Regions from separate parts of the Blautia sp. BCRC 81119 genome, predicted to be linked through region 1. Evidence: riboswitches for the same ligand, from Rfam matches in the RefSeq annotation. Region 1 holds a riboswitch; the other holds the start of a gene.
What was found. A riboswitch is a leader RNA that binds a small molecule or an ion and turns the genes downstream of it on or off. The one in region 1 is predicted to bind FMN.
Positions count from the first base shown of each region.

Region 2: linked by a shared signal. The riboswitch ahead of DMI82_RS16435 (ECF transporter S component) and the one ahead of ribD (bifunctional diaminohydroxyphosphoribosylaminopyrimidine deaminase/5-amino-6-(5-phosphoribosylamino)uracil reductase RibD) in region 1 are both predicted to bind FMN.

Region 1 is NZ_QJHD01000003.1:189,542-197,682, forward strand. It holds gene DMI82_RS03010 (DUF6449 domain-containing protein) at 1-1,057, shown strand, start outside; gene DMI82_RS03015 (pseudouridine synthase) at 1,057-1,824, shown strand; gene rpsB (30S ribosomal protein S2) at 2,004-2,747, shown strand; gene tsf (translation elongation factor Ts) at 2,784-3,722, shown strand; gene DMI82_RS03030 (zinc ribbon domain-containing protein) at 3,906-4,673, shown strand; FMN riboswitch at 4,793-4,907, shown strand; gene ribD (bifunctional diaminohydroxyphosphoribosylaminopyrimidine deaminase/5-amino-6-(5-phosphoribosylamino)uracil reductase RibD) at 5,183-6,310, shown strand; gene ribE (riboflavin synthase) at 6,292-6,945, shown strand; gene DMI82_RS03045 (bifunctional 3,4-dihydroxy-2-butanone-4-phosphate synthase/GTP cyclohydrolase II) at 6,964-8,141, shown strand, end outside.
Region 2 is NZ_QJHD01000031.1:2,782-10,922, forward strand. It holds gene DMI82_RS16430 (MATE family efflux transporter) at 1-493, shown strand, start outside; gene DMI82_RS16435 (ECF transporter S component) at 759-1,394, opposite strand; FMN riboswitch at 1,531-1,648, opposite strand; gene DMI82_RS16440 (fibronectin type III domain-containing protein) at 1,759-4,926, opposite strand; gene thiC (phosphomethylpyrimidine synthase ThiC) at 5,221-6,525, opposite strand; gene DMI82_RS16450 (bile acid:sodium symporter family protein) at 7,001-8,002, opposite strand; gene panC (pantoate--beta-alanine ligase) at 8,006-8,141, opposite strand, start outside.

The DNA of each region.
Region 1 (8,141 bases):
CAATCTTCAGGGAGTTGTGATAAATGTAAGCAATCTTTCATATACAGAGCAGCTTTGCAATGTGGAAAAAAAAGAAAACGGAATCTATAAGATCCGGTATACTGCCACCTCAGACAATAGTTCCGGTCTGCTGGATCAGCCGGTGATGAAAAGTAAAGCATTATATAACAGTCTGAAGGATATCAGGCTTCAGAATGAAAAAGGAAAAAAATCAGGAAGGCGCATGTATGTGCGCTACATAAATAAACAGGGATTCAGTGTATGCAGAGGCTATATTGTATCCTCTGCACAGGCACAGAATCTTATGGAAGCCCTGTATGATGAGCAGACATGGAAAGAAGACAGATATTCATTTTTCCAGCTGGACAAACAGTATCTGAAAGAGGTTACCGGTATTTTCTGTGACGGAGATATTCATTCTTTATTTGAAAAAAATGCAGAGAAGCGTCAGGCACTGGCAGAGGCACTGAGAAAGGACATTCTGGAAAACGGCGGTCAGACAGTAAAAGACCAGCCATGTGCAATGCTGATGTTCGATTATACGGGAATTCCGTCAGAAGGCTACATGGATGAATGGGGAATGAATGTACCGGCTGTGCAGGAAGGAGAGAATGTGTCCACCTCCGTTCTGGTGTATCCGTCATATAAGAGAACACTTGCAATTTTGGAAGAAACAGGATATCCTCTTTCTATGGATGAGCTGTCTGTTGAGTATATTGATGTTTATTACTTCAGCTCCGAAGCTGCCGGCGAAGATGATGAAGCTTTTTCCGACACTGAGCCCATTTCGGATCTTGAAGAAACAGAGAACGGTTATAAAGTCCGTTACGATAAAAAGGAACAGCTGGAAGCCCTGAAAAAATGTATCCGTCCATCACAGCTGGTAAACGGATGGACTATCTGGAATGCAGATGCCACAATGGAAGTGGTTCTGGAAGGACAAGAGAGCACCGGCGGGGATTCCGGACTTTATATGACATTTGTCGGTGAGATCCCGGATTTTATCAGAGCAGATGCAAAGGCAGCCCATGTAACAGAATGGGAGGTAAATGATTAATGGAAAAACCAGTCCGGCTGGATAAATTTCTGGCAGATGCCGGCGCAGGTACAAGAAGCGAGGTAAAAAAATACATACAGAAGGGTCAGGTGCAGGTTAACGGGAAATCTGTGAAGAAACCGGAGCTGAAGGTAACAGAAGAAGATCAGGTGGTTATGAACGGGCAGGAGCTCCATGCTGCACCGGAATATGTATACTATCTTTTTAACAAGCCGGCAGGCTGTGTCAGCGCAACGGAGGACTTCAGAGATAAAACGGTTCTCGACTACATTGAAGAGAAAGACAGAAGAAAGGGTCTTTTTCCGGTGGGACGCTTGGATAAAGATACAGAAGGCTTTCTTCTGATCACAGATGACGGTCCTCTGGCACACGAGCTTCTTTCTCCGAAAAAGCATGTGGATAAGACCTACTATGCAAAAGTATCCGGGAAAGTGACAGAAGAAGATGTCGTGAAGCTGGCAGAAGGCGTGGATATCGGGGAAAAAGATCTCACACGACCGGCAAGGCTGGAGATCCTTTCTACCTGGGAGTCCGGCACAGAATCTGCAGAAGCCGGTAAGAACTGGGAATCTGAGATCCGACTTACCATCCACGAGGGAAAATTCCATCAGGTAAAACGGATGATGGAGGCACTGGGAAAAAAAGTAACTTATTTGAAAAGACTATCCATGGGGCCGCTGGCGCTTCCTTCAGATCTTCCGACAGGAAAATATCGTTCGCTCACCGAAAAAGAGCTGGAGCTTCTGAAGTCTGCCGGAAACCGCTGAAAAACAGAAAAAAATTGGAAAAATCCCCTTTACATAAGGGGATTTTCTATGCTATAATTCAGAAGTTGCAAAAATAAGCACGCACGGCGATTCTATAAGGATGGTGCCCTACGGTGTGAGGATGGGTCCAGAGAGAAGGCGACCTGTGCGGAAGAATTTAACCAAAAAGGAGAAAAGACATGAGCGTTATTTCAATGAAGCAGCTTTTAGAGGCAGGTGTTCATTTCGGACATCAGACAAGAAGATGGAACCCTAAAATGGCTCCGTACATCTACACAGAGAGAAATGGTATCTATATCATCGATCTTCAGCAGTCTGTAGGAATGGTTGACGATGCTTACAATGCAGTAGCAGATATCGTTGCCAACGGTGGACACATCCTTTTCGTAGGAACTAAGAAACAGGCTCAGGATGCTATCCGTACAGAGGCAGAGCGTTGTGGAGAGTTCTTCGTAAATGAGAGATGGCTTGGTGGTATGCTTACAAACTTCAAGACAATCCAGAGCCGTATCGCAAGACTGAAAGAGATCGAGACAATGGAAGCTGACGGAACATTCGACGTACTTCCTAAGAAAGAAGTTATCGAGCTTCGCAAAGAGCTTGTTAAGCTTCAGAAGAACCTTGGCGGAATCAAAGAGATGAAGAGAATCCCGGATGCTATCTTTATCGTAGATCCTAAGAAAGAGAGAATCTGCGTACAGGAGGCTCATACACTTGGAATCCCGCTTATCGGTATCTGCGATACTAACTGTGATCCGGAAGAGCTTGACTATGTGATCCCGGGAAATGACGATGCTATCCGTGCAGTAAAACTCATCGTTTCCAAGATGGCTGACGCTGTTATCGAGGCTAAGCAGGGAACTGCTGAGGCAGATGGCGAGATCGAGGCTGAGTCTGAGGAGTTTGCAGCTACAGAGGAATAATTCGTATAAACAGAATATTTCAGGAGGAAACGAACAATGGCTATTACAGCAGCACAGGTAAAAGAGTTAAGAGAGATGACCGGCGCCGGAATGATGGATTGTAAGAAAGCTCTTACATCTACAGATGGTGATATGGATAAAGCAGTTGAGTTCCTGCGTGAGAAGGGTCTTGCTACAGCACAGAAGAAAGCAAGCCGTATTGCAGCAGAGGGTCTTTGCAAAACTCTAGTAACAGAGGATGGAAAGAAAGCAGTCGTTGTTGAGGTTAATGCTGAGACAGACTTCGTTGCAAAGAACGAAAAATTCCAGAGCTATGTTGCAGATGTTGCAGCACAGGCACTTAACACAACAGCAGCTGATATCGATGCTTTCCTTGCTGAGGCATGGGCACTTGATACAACTAAGACTGTAAAAGAGGCTCTTGCAGCTCAGATCGCAGTAATCGGCGAGAACATGAACATCCGTAGATTTGCTCAGGTTGAGGAGCAGAACGGATTCATCGCTTCCTACACTCATATGGGTGGAAAGATCGGCGTTCTTGTAGACGTTGAGACAGATGTTGTTAACGATGCTGTTAAAGAGATGGCTAAGAACGTAGCTATGCAGATCGCAGCTCTGAAACCGCAGTACACAAGCGACAAGGAAGTAAGCGCTGACTATATCGAGCATGAGAAAGAGATCCTTATGGCTCAGATTCAGAACGACCCGAAGGAGTCCCAGAAACCGGCTAAGGTTATCGAGGGAATGATCACAGGACGTATTAAGAAAGAGCTCAAAGAGATCTGTCTTCTTGACCAGACATACGTAAAAGCAGAGGACGGAAAACAGTCCGTTGCTAAATACGTAGAGCAGGTAGCAAAAGAGAACGGCGCTAAGATCCAGATCAAAGGCTTCGTTCGCTACGAGACAGGCGATGGTCTTGAGAAAAAAGAAGAGAACTTCGCTGAGGAAGTTGCAAAGCAGATGGGTAAATAATCTGATATCTGCAGATCTTTAATAAGATCCATAAAACCCTTGAAAATCCAGTATTTTCAAGGGTTTTTCTTATATTATCCACTTCATATACTACATTATAAAATATGGATAGACTATAGTAACAGGAAGTTGCTTTTCAGAACATGGATCTATCTTTATAATAGGATAATGGAGGTGACGGCTATGGAAACAAAAAATGTAATCTTAAAACTTAGAACGGAAAGAGGAATGTCACAGGACGAGCTGGCAGATAAAATCATGGTAACGAGACAGGCTGTATCACGCTGGGAAAATGGAGATACCGTTCCGAATACTGATACACTTAAGCTCTTATCGAAAGAATTTGATGTATCGATCAATACGCTTTTGGGAGAACCCAGAAAGCTGATCTGTCAGTGCTGCGGGATGCCAATTGATGATGATTCCATATTGGGACGTGATAAGGATGGCACATTAAATGAGGAGTATTGTAAGTGGTGCTATGCAGATGGAACATACACATATAATGATATGGATGAATTGATTGATGTTTGTGTAAAGAATATGGTAAATGAAAGCTTTACCGAAGAACAGGCACGCACTTATCTGAAAGAAATGCTTCCAAAGTTAGATTACTGGAAAAGGTATGATGAACTTAGTGACAATGGGCAGTTTGAAGAGTTTAAAATGCAATTGATAAATGAAATAAATGATTTACATATAGATGGACTTCCAAGGGTAGACAGACTGAATGCACTTGTAGGTAAATATGTAAATCTGGAATATGCACTGCCAAATGGACAAAAAGTGAAATTTCTGGATGACCAGAAAACTTATCTGGGAAATCAAATGGAATCTGAATTCGGAGGGGACAGATACTTCGGTATTCTGGCAAATATGGATTTTATTATGATATGTACATATGAGAAAGACGGTGAAAATCCTGAATTGGTTATATACAAAAAAAGATGAGTATAGTATGCGGATTAGTGATTAGTTTCGTTACCGTTCAATGATAATATTCCGCATGGAATGAGTAAAATAAAAATTCCGCTTTACAAATGACAGATAAAGTATTAAAATAAACAAAAAGATATCTTCAGGGCAGGGTGTGATTCCCTACCGGCGGTAGAGCCCGCGAGCCGAAAGGTATGATCCGGTGAGATTCCGGGGCCGACAGTATAGTCTGGATGGAAGAAGATGATAGTACAGTTGATTTTTGTATGAATGAATGTAGTATCAGAGCTCTGAGATGGTGATCCATTTCAGAGCTTTTTATGTAGGAAATAATCAGACATTCATTTATTGATCATATGTAACAGATCAATTCCACCCTGCAGATATTTCTGCAGGCTTTTTTTGTATTTGGCACATCGTTTTCGAAATAAATATACCACTCACTTGCCTGTGAATCCGATTGCACAGGTCTAAAAGCCTCGGCGCACCAGGCAAAGAACAGGAATAAGAAAGAAGGAATAAAAATGACGGATCAGGAATATATGCTTCGGGCGATTCAGCTGGCCAAAAAAGGAGAAGGCTGGACGAATCCCAATCCGATGGTAGGGGCAGTGATCGTAAAAGACGGAAGGATCATCGGGGAAGGCTATCATAAAAAGTATGGAGAACTTCATGCGGAACGTAATGCAATTGCTTCCCTCACAGAATCAGCAGAAGGTGCGGTGATTTATGTTACGCTGGAGCCTTGCTGTCATCATGGAAAAACACCTCCATGTACGGAAGCGATCATTGAACAGAAGATCAGAAAAGTGGTGATCGGTTCCCGAGATCCGAATCCGAAAGTGGCAGGAAAAGGTGTACAGATGTTAAGGGAAGCCGGTGTAACAGTAGTTGAAGATTTTATGAGAGAAGAATGTGATCAGCTGAATCCGGTTTTTTTCCATTATATTACTACGAAAACCCCATACGTGGTGATGAAGTATGCCATGACACTGGATGGGAAGATCGCAACGAAGACAGGAGCATCAAAATGGATCACCGGAGAAGCGGCAAGAAAAGAAGTACAGCATATGCGGCATCAGTACATGGGGATCATGGCAGGTATTGGAACTGTGCTTGCAGATGATCCGATGTTGAACGTCCGGGTAGAAGGCTGGAAAAGTCCTGTCAGGATTGTGTGCGACAGTAAGCTCAGGATCCCGCCGGACAGTCAGATCGTAAAAAGTGCGGAAAAGTACCGGACGATCGTGGCTTATGCAGATCAGAAAAATACAGAAGAAAAAATAAAAATATTACATACCATGGGAGTTGAGACCATTTACTGTCCGGATGAAAAGGATCAGATAGACCTTAAAAAGTTGATGACAGATCTTGGAAACAGGGGTATTGACAGCATCCTCCTGGAGGGAGGCGGTACGTTAAATGACAGTGCCCTGCGAGCCGGAATTGTAAAGGAAGTACAGGCTTTTGTGGCACCAAAGCTGTTTGGTGGTGTGGCCGGGAAGACACCGGTAGAAGGTATCGGAGTTGAATTCCCGTCTGAAGCAGTAGAACTGAAATATACAGATATCTGCCAGATCGGTGAGGACATCCGGATAAGATGTCAGGTGTGTGAGAAAAAACAGGAGGAATCATGTTTACAGGAATCGTAGAAGAGAAAGGAAAAGTCCGTTATATACAGCTGACAGGAGAATCAGGGATCCTGGCAGTGAAAGCCCGGAAAGTCCTGGAAGGGACAAGGATCGGTGACAGTATTGCTGTGAATGGTGTGTGTCTGACAGTTACGTCGATCCAGCCGGACGGATTTACTGCCGATGTGATGGCAGAGACGATCAGAAGAAGCAGTCTTGGCAGTTGTAAAGCTGGAAGCCAGGTAAACCTGGAACGTGCAATGGCTGCAGATGGCAGGTTCGGGGGACACATAGTAAGCGGTCATATTGATGGGACTGGAGTGATACGTTCCATGCTCCGGGAAGAAAATGCCATCTGGGTATCAATTGAGACATCGCCACAGATCTTGCATCTGATCGTGGAAAAAGGATCCGTTTGTATTGATGGGATCAGCCTGACAGTTGCAAGGGTTGATGAAACTGGTTTTCAGGTGTCGGTCATTCCACATACAGGAGAAGAAACCACCCTTTTGGAAAAGGTGCCGGGGGATCTGGTTAATCTGGAAAATGATGTGATCGGAAAATATGTAGAAAAATTGCTTGGCATCAGAAAAAACGAAGAAGAGAAAAAAGAATCCGGAATTACGATGGAGTTTCTTGAAGAATTCGGGTTTTAGAACAGGAGGATATACAGTATGTCACAAAATTATCAGTACAACACAATTGAAGAGGCACTTAGGGATCTTAAGGAAGGAAAAATAATTCTGGTCACAGATGATCCGGACAGAGAAAATGAGGGAGATCTGATATGTGCGGCAGAGTTTGCGACCCGGGAAAATATTAATTTCATGGCGACTTATGCAAAGGGTCTTATCTGTACACCGATGAGTGCAGAAATTGCGGCGAGATTGAATTTTCCGCCGATGGTTGCTGAGAACACGGACAATCACAGCACAGCATTTACCGTGGCAGTGGATCACGCAGATACAACCACCGGTATCTCTGCGGCAGAACGCTCCTATACCATTATGAAGTGTGTGGATGATCAGTCAAAACCGGAGGATTTCAGAAGACCGGGACATGTATTTCCGCTTATTTCCAGAAAAGGCGGGGTTCTGGTACGAAATGGCCATACGGAGGCAACAACAGATCTTATGAGACTTGCCGGACTGAAAGAATGCGGCGTGTGCTGTGAAGTTATGAAAGAAGATGGCACTATGATGCGTACATCACAGCTATGGGAAATGGCAAAAGAGCATAACCTTACATTTATTACGATTCGTGATCTGCAGGATTATATAAGAATACATGAAAAGCATGTAAAGGAGGAAGCAGCTGCAAACCTCCCAACGCAGTACGGTGATTTTAAAATGTATGGCTATATCAATGACATTACAGGAGAGCATCATCTGGCACTGGTAAAAGGTGATCTAGGAGATGGTGAGGATGTGCTTTGCCGTGTACATTCGGAGTGCCTGACAGGAGATGCATTCGGATCGCTCAGATGTGACTGCGGCCTGCAGCTGCAGACAGCGATGCGCCAGGTAGAGGCGGAAGGCAGAGGGATCATTCTGTATATGAGACAGGAAGGCAGAGGAATCGGACTGATCAATAAGATCAAAGCCTATGCGCTTCAGGAACAGGGATATGATACCGTGGAGGCTAATGTGAAGTTAGGGTTTGCACCGGATCTCAGAGAGTACTGGGTTGGGGCACAGATACTGTCAGACCTTGGTGTGAAATCATTAAGATTACTGACCAATAACCCGGATAAAGTCTATGGGCTTGGCGAATTCGGGCTGAAGATCAATGAGAGAGTACCATTGGAGATTCCGGTACAAAAATATGACCGGAAGTATATGAAAACGAAGCA
Region 2 (8,141 bases), on a different contig from region 1:
CATCTGCATCGGAATCTCCCAGGGCTCCCAGCCCATCTGGGGATTTAACTACGGCGCCGAAAAATACAGCCGCGTGCGCCAGACATACCGCTATTCCGTAACCTTATGTACTGTGATCGCAACCATATTTTTTATCTGCTTCCAGTTCTTCCCGCATCAGATCGTAGGCATCTTCGGAAACGGCAGCGACCTGTACTTTCATTTTGCAGAAAAATATCTCCGCATCTTCATGCTGATGACCTTTGCCAACGGGATCCAGCCTATGTCCGCCGGCTTTTTTACCTCCATTGGAAAAGCCCGGCTTGGTGTGATCATGTCCCTCACAAGGCAGGTGCTCTTCCTGCTGCCGCTGATCGTCATCTTCCCGGTCTTCTTCGGAATCGATGGCGTCATGTACGCAGGACCAATTGCAGATACCTCTGCATTTGTGCTGGCCGTTGTTTTTGCCAGACGTGAGCTTGGAGTCATGAAAGCTGCAGAACAAAACGCCTGACACAAGAAAGAATCCTGCTTGCAGGATTCTCCGCCTGCGACGGGTCGCTTCAGCGACATTATTCCTCTCCGTCGCAGTGCGATCCTGCCCGGAGGGCTTTTTTATGTTATGGGAACATTACGGAGTAATTTCCTATAACATAAAAAATGCCATGTAATTTACTGCCCATCGGCAATATATTACATGGCATTTCTCACATTCTCAGATATTTATCTGAAACCACCAATTTCTGATCTTTTCTTCATCCTCCGGCAGCTGCTTATGATCAGTCACCCTTCAGTACAACACGGATCTTCTTATAAATTACAAATACGATCAGAGATGTCAGTGCATATTTAAAGATATTAAACGGAGCAATGATCAGCAGTGCAAAGGTAAGCAGTCCGTTTACGGAGCTGTGTACTGCGCTTCCCATCTGGATAAAGGTCTCGATCGGCATTCCAAACGCCTTACCGTAAGCCGGAAGCAATACAAAGGCATTGACAAAGCATGCAAGGATCGCTGTCAGGACTGTTCCTGCTGCCATACCTGCAACTGCATGTACTCTGCTCTTTTTGTGACGGAAACGGTAGATCAGGCCGGCCGGTACCACATAGGCACATCCAAACAGGAAATTGGCAACATCACCAACACCGGCAGTCATGGTCCCCTTAGTCACAAGATGTACGAGAATCTTCACAAGTTCGATCAGGATACCTGCCACAGGTCCCATAGCGAAGGTTCCTACCATAACCGGTACCTCGGAAAAATCAAGCTGATAAAAAGATGGTGCAAGAAACGGGATCGGAAACTCAAGATTCATTAATACTCCTGCCACAGCACCAAGCATGGCTACCTGCGCGATGGTTCTTGTTCTGCTTCTTTCCACGGCATTTCCTCTCTGTAATATCTGTTCACTCATAACTCTCTCTCCTTCTTCAGAAATATTCAAAGAAAATTTCCACAAGAAATCTTTATGCGAAAAAAATTTCTATTTCTTCACATAAAAAGCCCCGGGAGCTTCTTCCCGGGGCACTGAGCACGTTCTTTAAATACTGCGCGTTCTTCTCTCATCCAGACTTTACTGTCGGTTCCGGAATTTCACCAGATCAGCCGCCAAAGCGGGTCGCGGACTATACCGCCGGTAGGGAATCACACCCTGCCCCGAAGAAATTTCCTTTTTTATGAGTTCATTATAACGCGCTCTTTTTATAATTACAAGGCTTAATTCTGTCCCGGAAGTATTGTTCTCCATTTATATGGGTCTGAGATCCGCTCATTTATGATCAAACCCGGATTTTCTTTACCGTACTCCAGCTACTGTAAAGAATCTTTTTTCCGACTCTTTTATATGACCGGATGCGGACATAATAGGTCTTTTTGTTTTTCAGTCCTGATATCTTATATCTGGTCGCAGACTGTTTTCCAACTGTGACCGTTTTTCTTTCTTTTGTAAATCTGCTGTCTGCTGCATACTGGATCTGATAGCCGGTTGCCTGTATATTTTTCTTCCAGCTTGCGATAAAGGATCTGTTTGCTTTTTTCAGTCCTGTCAGCAGAGTTTTTGGAGGCAGGATCTTAAAGGTAATCGTTTTGTTGATACGACTGTATTTTCCAGTCCCTCTGACCTGCACAGTTCCAATTCCGGAGTTTTTATTATTTTTGTAATACAGCTTATAAGCACTCGCACCGATCTTCTTTCCATTTACAGTTACGGTTACTGATGGCCGGATGGTTTTTCCCGTATAAGTGTAAGAGGTTCTGTTTAGCTTAACATTGCTGACAAACTTTTCTGTCTTTTTTATGATCTTGAAATGAATGGTTGCAGTACCTTTATAATAACCGGTACCATAAATGGTTACCGTTGCCACACCCGGATACTGATTATCCTCGTAATACATATAATAATCTTCGCCGGCTTTCAATCCGGGTATCACGATGTCCGGTGTGATCTCATTTCCTGTATATGTCTGATCAGCTATTGGATCCGCAGCCGGTAGTTTTCCGTAAATAGTAAAATATAATGTTTCCGATCCTTTATAATTGCCGATTCCCGTGAGCTCTGCACGAGCTTCACCAGGCTTTTCATTATTAACATAGGTTACCGTATAATCTTTCCCCCGTACCAGTCCGTCAATTACCACTTCCGGTTCCACTTTTTTTCCTTTAAAGGTGGTTTCCAGGTAGGTTTCATTATTTTCCGCAAAATAGCACACATGCATTCCATTTTCATCTGGCGTAATCTTGAAACTCCGCTCTACTGTACCGCAGAAAATATCTTTTCCCGTGATCTTTATAGTCGCAGTTCCTGCATTGATGTTATTTTCATAAGTTACTTCATAATCGGAGCCCTGCTCAAGTTCCGGTGCGGATTCACTGGATTCTATTTCGGGTTCATGGCTTTTTCCATTATATTCATAGTCTGAAGTGATCTGTTCAAACCATTCATTCTGAAGCGGTATCCGGTTGTCTGCTGACAGCTCCACAAACGTGCAGCCATGGTCCTCTGCGTATTTCTGAAGTGTGGAATCCTTTTTTCCCGCGATCAGTGCTGAATCCCTGAACGCATCATCCGCCCAAACAGTATCTGTGCTCAGTACTCTTATCCTGCACCCGGAAGACAGACGAAGTCCATTTTTCCCAACTGATTTTACAGATGCGGGAATTATAATATCACGGATCCCTGAACTGCTCTGGAATGCATATTCACCGATTTCTTCCAAACCTTCGTTCAGGACAGCTTTCGTAAGCGACGAGCAGTTTCCGAATGCACCTTCTCCAAGGCTTCTGACACTTCCCGGGACTGTTATGGAAGAAACATTTACACAGTAATAAAAAGCATAGTCTCCCACGCTTACAGTTCCATCCGGGATCTGGTAATCTCCGGAACGTCCGGACGGAAACACGATCAGTTTTGTGCCATCCTTGCTGAATACCACTCCGTCTTTTTCAGAAAAATACGGATTTTCCGGATCTACTTTAATTTCTGTCAGACTGGACTCAGACAAGCCCTCCACAAAAGCAGCCAGCCCTATAGATGACACATTTGGGGGAATCGTAACAGATTTCAATTTCTCACAGTTGTAAAAAGCATTCTTTTCGATGGTTGTAAGCGAATCCGGCAAAGTAACAGACTCTATATCAGAAGCCTGGGTGCAATACTGGAAGGTACTGTTTCCAAGAACCGTTACTTTTCTTCCGTCAATAGTATCCGGAACTACGATATTTGTATCTGTCCCTTCATACTGATACAGCCTGAGTGTTCCATCATTCAGGATCTCATAAGAATAGTCATAGTCCATTTTGGACAATTCATAATGTCTGGGGGCATTTCCCGTATATCCGCAGTCAACCAGATATCTTTCGCCGTCAATAATGACTACGGAATTCCTGTGACCGCTTCCTGCCCCCGGATCATTTGCCGCATACCTTGCATACACGGTCAGTCCCAGTTTTTCGCACATATAGTTCACTGCGCTGGTATTGGCCCAGCAGTCTCCGCCGCCATCCAGCATCAGGCCTGTATAACCGGAATGATACTGACTGTAATTAAAGTTGTTGGCAAGCCATCTGGCGATCGTCTCAACCTTTTTATAATCGGACATTTCCGCAGTAATATTTTCTTTGAGAAATGTATCCATTTTTTGTTCTGCGTAATACTCCGCATAATCTTTGAGTATGAATTTATAATAAACGGTACTGTTTCCATCCTGTACAGAGATCAGGGTCTCTCCAAACATGTATTCCCACTGGCTCTTTACGTCATTTCCGTTTTTGTCTACATAGGTTACATACTGCATTTTAGGAGTAACAAGACCGGTTTCGCTGACTTTCGCAGTATAACCGGAAACAACCGTATATACCGGATTTTTGCCGGATGTCTGGATCTGATAAGATGTCTGCATGGTATCCGGCATGGAGATCACACTGCTGTAGGTATCATTCATCGCATACAGATATATTTCTGTGCTCTCCACATCTGTTTCTTTTTCGGAAGTGCCTGCTGCCGGAATATCATCTGTGAATATATCTTCCTGCTGCTCCTTGTTTTCTCCGTCACCAAAAATTTCTTCCGGTGCCGCAGCCTCCTCTGTTCCTTCTGCTTTTCTGATGACCGCCGAAGGTTCTTCCAGAATTAATCCTTCATCAGAATCCTGTTGTATTTCCTCATTCTCTGAGCTTTCAGCTTCATCCGTTTCCGTTCCGATATCTGATCCCGGAAACTCTTCTTCTGTAATCTGATCTGTGCTCACGGTATTATCTTCTCCCGCGATCTGATCTGTGTTTACGGTATTTTCTGATTCCTCAAAATTCCCGTCATCTGTAAAAGTATCAATGGCGTCTGTTATATCCGTCTGTGCGTCTGTAAAATCTTCGGCCACCACCGGTCCACATGGAACAATAGACATACATAATGACAGACCAAATGCTATCAATTTTTTCGGAAATTTCATTTCGTACCTTTCCTTCCTTTTTATGTAAACCATTTATATGTAAGTTCTGTTTTTATTATAACGCGGCCCTGTCTTTTCGCAAGCTGCAATAATGTCCCTAACTCTGCAAAAAACCGCTGTGATCTTCATTTTAGATCACAGCGGTTTATGTTTTATTATCGGAACATCAGACTTTCCACAATTTCAGCATTACTGTTCTTTCCATATCCGCATTCAATCAACCAGTTTTCTGGCTGGATACTGCCAACACCACGTTCTACTGTGATGCTGCATGCTCATATGCATTCTGTATTCTTACAGAATATCGATATGTTCTCCTGCAAGTGCCTTGTTCATGCTTCGTACTGCGCAGAATTTACCGCACATGGAGCAGGTATCATCATGCTCCGGTTTGCGCTCGTTCCAGATACGTTTTGCTGTTTCCGGATCCATGGCGCATTCCCACTGTGCCTCCCAGTCAAGCTTTCTTCTGGCATCTGCCATCTTGTCATCGATCTCACGGGCACCGCGGACACCTTTGGCAATGTCTGCTGCATGAGCTGCGATCTTAGATGCCATGATTCCCTGTTTTACGTCCTCAAGATTCGGAAGTGCAAGGTGCTCTGCCGGTGTTACATAGCAGAGGAATGCTGCTCCGGACATAGCAGCTACTGCTCCGCCGATCGCGGATGTGATGTGGTCATATCCCGGTGCAACGTCAGTTACGATAGGTCCTAATACATAGAACGGTGCACCCTGGCAAATGGACTGCTGTACTTTCATATTTGCCTCAACCTGATCAAGCGGCACATGTCCCGGTCCCTCAACCATAACCTGAACGTCCTTTTCCCATGCACGTTTGGTCAGCTCGCCAAGACGTACAAGCTCCTCGATCTGGCATACGTCTGTTGCGTCAGCCAGACATCCAGGACGGCAGGCATCACCAAGAGAGATGGTCACATCATACTCGCGGCAGATATCCAGGATCTCGTCGTAGTATTCATAGAACGGATTCTCCTCACCGGTCATACACATCCATGCAAATACAAGAGATCCTCCTCTGGAAACGATATTCATTTTTCTCTTGTGATTACGGATCTGATCGATGGTCTTTCTTGTGATTCCACAGTGAAGAGTTACAAAGTCAACACCATCCTGTGCATGGAGTCTTACTACATCGATAAAATCTTTAGCTGTCAGCGTATCAAGATCTCTCTGATAGTGGATAACGGAATCATAAACCGGAACGGTTCCGATCATTGCCGGACACTCGGATGTCAGCTTGCGTCGGAACGGAATGGTATTTCCGTGGGAAGAAAGATCCATGATAGCATGGGCGCCCATGTTTACAGCTTCCATTACTTTCTGCATCTCTACATCGTAGTCCTTGCAGTCTCTGGATACACCAAGGTTTACATTGATCTTGGTGCGGAGCATGGAACCTACGCCCTCCGGATCGATACATTTGTGATTTTTATTTGCACAGATTGCCACCTTACCGGAGGCTACCAGCGGAAGCAGTTCCTCTGTTGTCATGCGTTCCTTCTTAGCTACGATCTCAAGCTCAGGTGTGATGATGCCTTTACGGGCTGCCTCCATCTGTGTACTGTAATTTCTCATGTAAAAAAAATCTCCTTCCATAAATTCTTTGTGTTTATACAACAAAAAACCGGCTGCTGCAACGCATACGCATCACGGCAACCGGCTCTTACTCTTACGTACTTAATGAAAATCTTCTGTACTTCTGATCTCTTCTGTACTCTCTGATCTTCTGTGTCTTTAAGAATCCTTCGTGCATATGTCCCTACGTTGGCATTATCCAAATCAGGTTATGGGTCAAGACATTTACAGTCTACTCTCAGCTCGCTTCAGCGGGCCCCCCTGTTTTCATATGTTGGGGACGTTTGTTCGTCCATGTGGTTATTATAGTATACCGGCTAAAATTTGTAAACCACAATTCTGCATTTTATGACTTTTTCTTTCGACATAATCTGCCATTTTATCTCTCAAACTCCCCCGGATCTTTCTTTACAGACATTCTTCCACAGCTTTTCTGTTCCCCGTCAGGAGGATATCCGCAATCCGCATTCACTGCTTATTGCTTTTCGCAATTACAGCAGTCGATTTCCCTGATCCGGTCAATCTCTGCAAGGTTTTCTGCACCTGCACGGCGGATCCCCGCAAAAATGGAACCCGCAATATTGTGCCATACACTGAAGATCGCGCCCGGAAGTGTTGCAAGCGGATTGGCTGCAAAATTAGCTGCTGCCAGTGAGACAGCAAGGCCACTGTTCTGCATGCCTACCTCTATAGCTATAGCAGTTGTTCTGGAATACTCCACATGGAAGATTTTTGCAGCCAGAAATCCCAGCATCATACCACAGAAATTGTGGATCGCCACTACTCCAAGCACCAGAACTCCACAGCTTACGATCTTCTCTGCATTTACAGCCACAATTCCTCCGATGATCATAACAATAGCTACAACCGACACCAGCGGCATAACATCGGATACCTTATCCACATGCTCTCCCGCAAGGCTCCGAAGAAAAACTCCCAGGAGAACCGGGATCAGAATTACCTTTACCACAGAGATCACCATGGCCCAGAAGGATACTTCCACCCAGGCTCCTGCCAAAACATATACAAGAAACGGTGTCATCAACGGTGCTGCCAGTGTGGAAACTATGGTCATTCCCACAGAAAGCGCCACATCACCTCCTGCGATATAGGTGATCACATTGCTGGCTGTTCCGCCCGGACAGCATCCCACCAGGATCACTCCCAGTGCCAGATCTGCCGGAAGGTTCATCACTTTACACAGAAGCCAGGCGATCACCGGCATAATGGTATACTGAGCCACTGCACCGATCACCACTTCTTTGGGTCTGGAAAAAATTGCCCGGAAGTCATCCAGCTTTATGGTCAGGCCCATACCAAACATGATCACTCCCAGAAATACAGACGTATAGTTCGTCATCCAGGAAAATCCGTCACGCCAGAAAAAAGCCAGGCAGGAAAAAGCGATGATAATGATCCCGATATATCTGGATGCTAGGCTGCTGATAATTCCGATTTTCTTTAAAACTTTTCCCATACATTATACCTCGTAGCTGAAGTTGTCGATCAGTCTTGTTTTTCCGATGTAAACAGCCATTGCTACAAGAACGCTGCGGTCAGCTTTTTCCACCGGCTGCATGGTAAATGCATCTACCATGGATACATAATCAATCTTT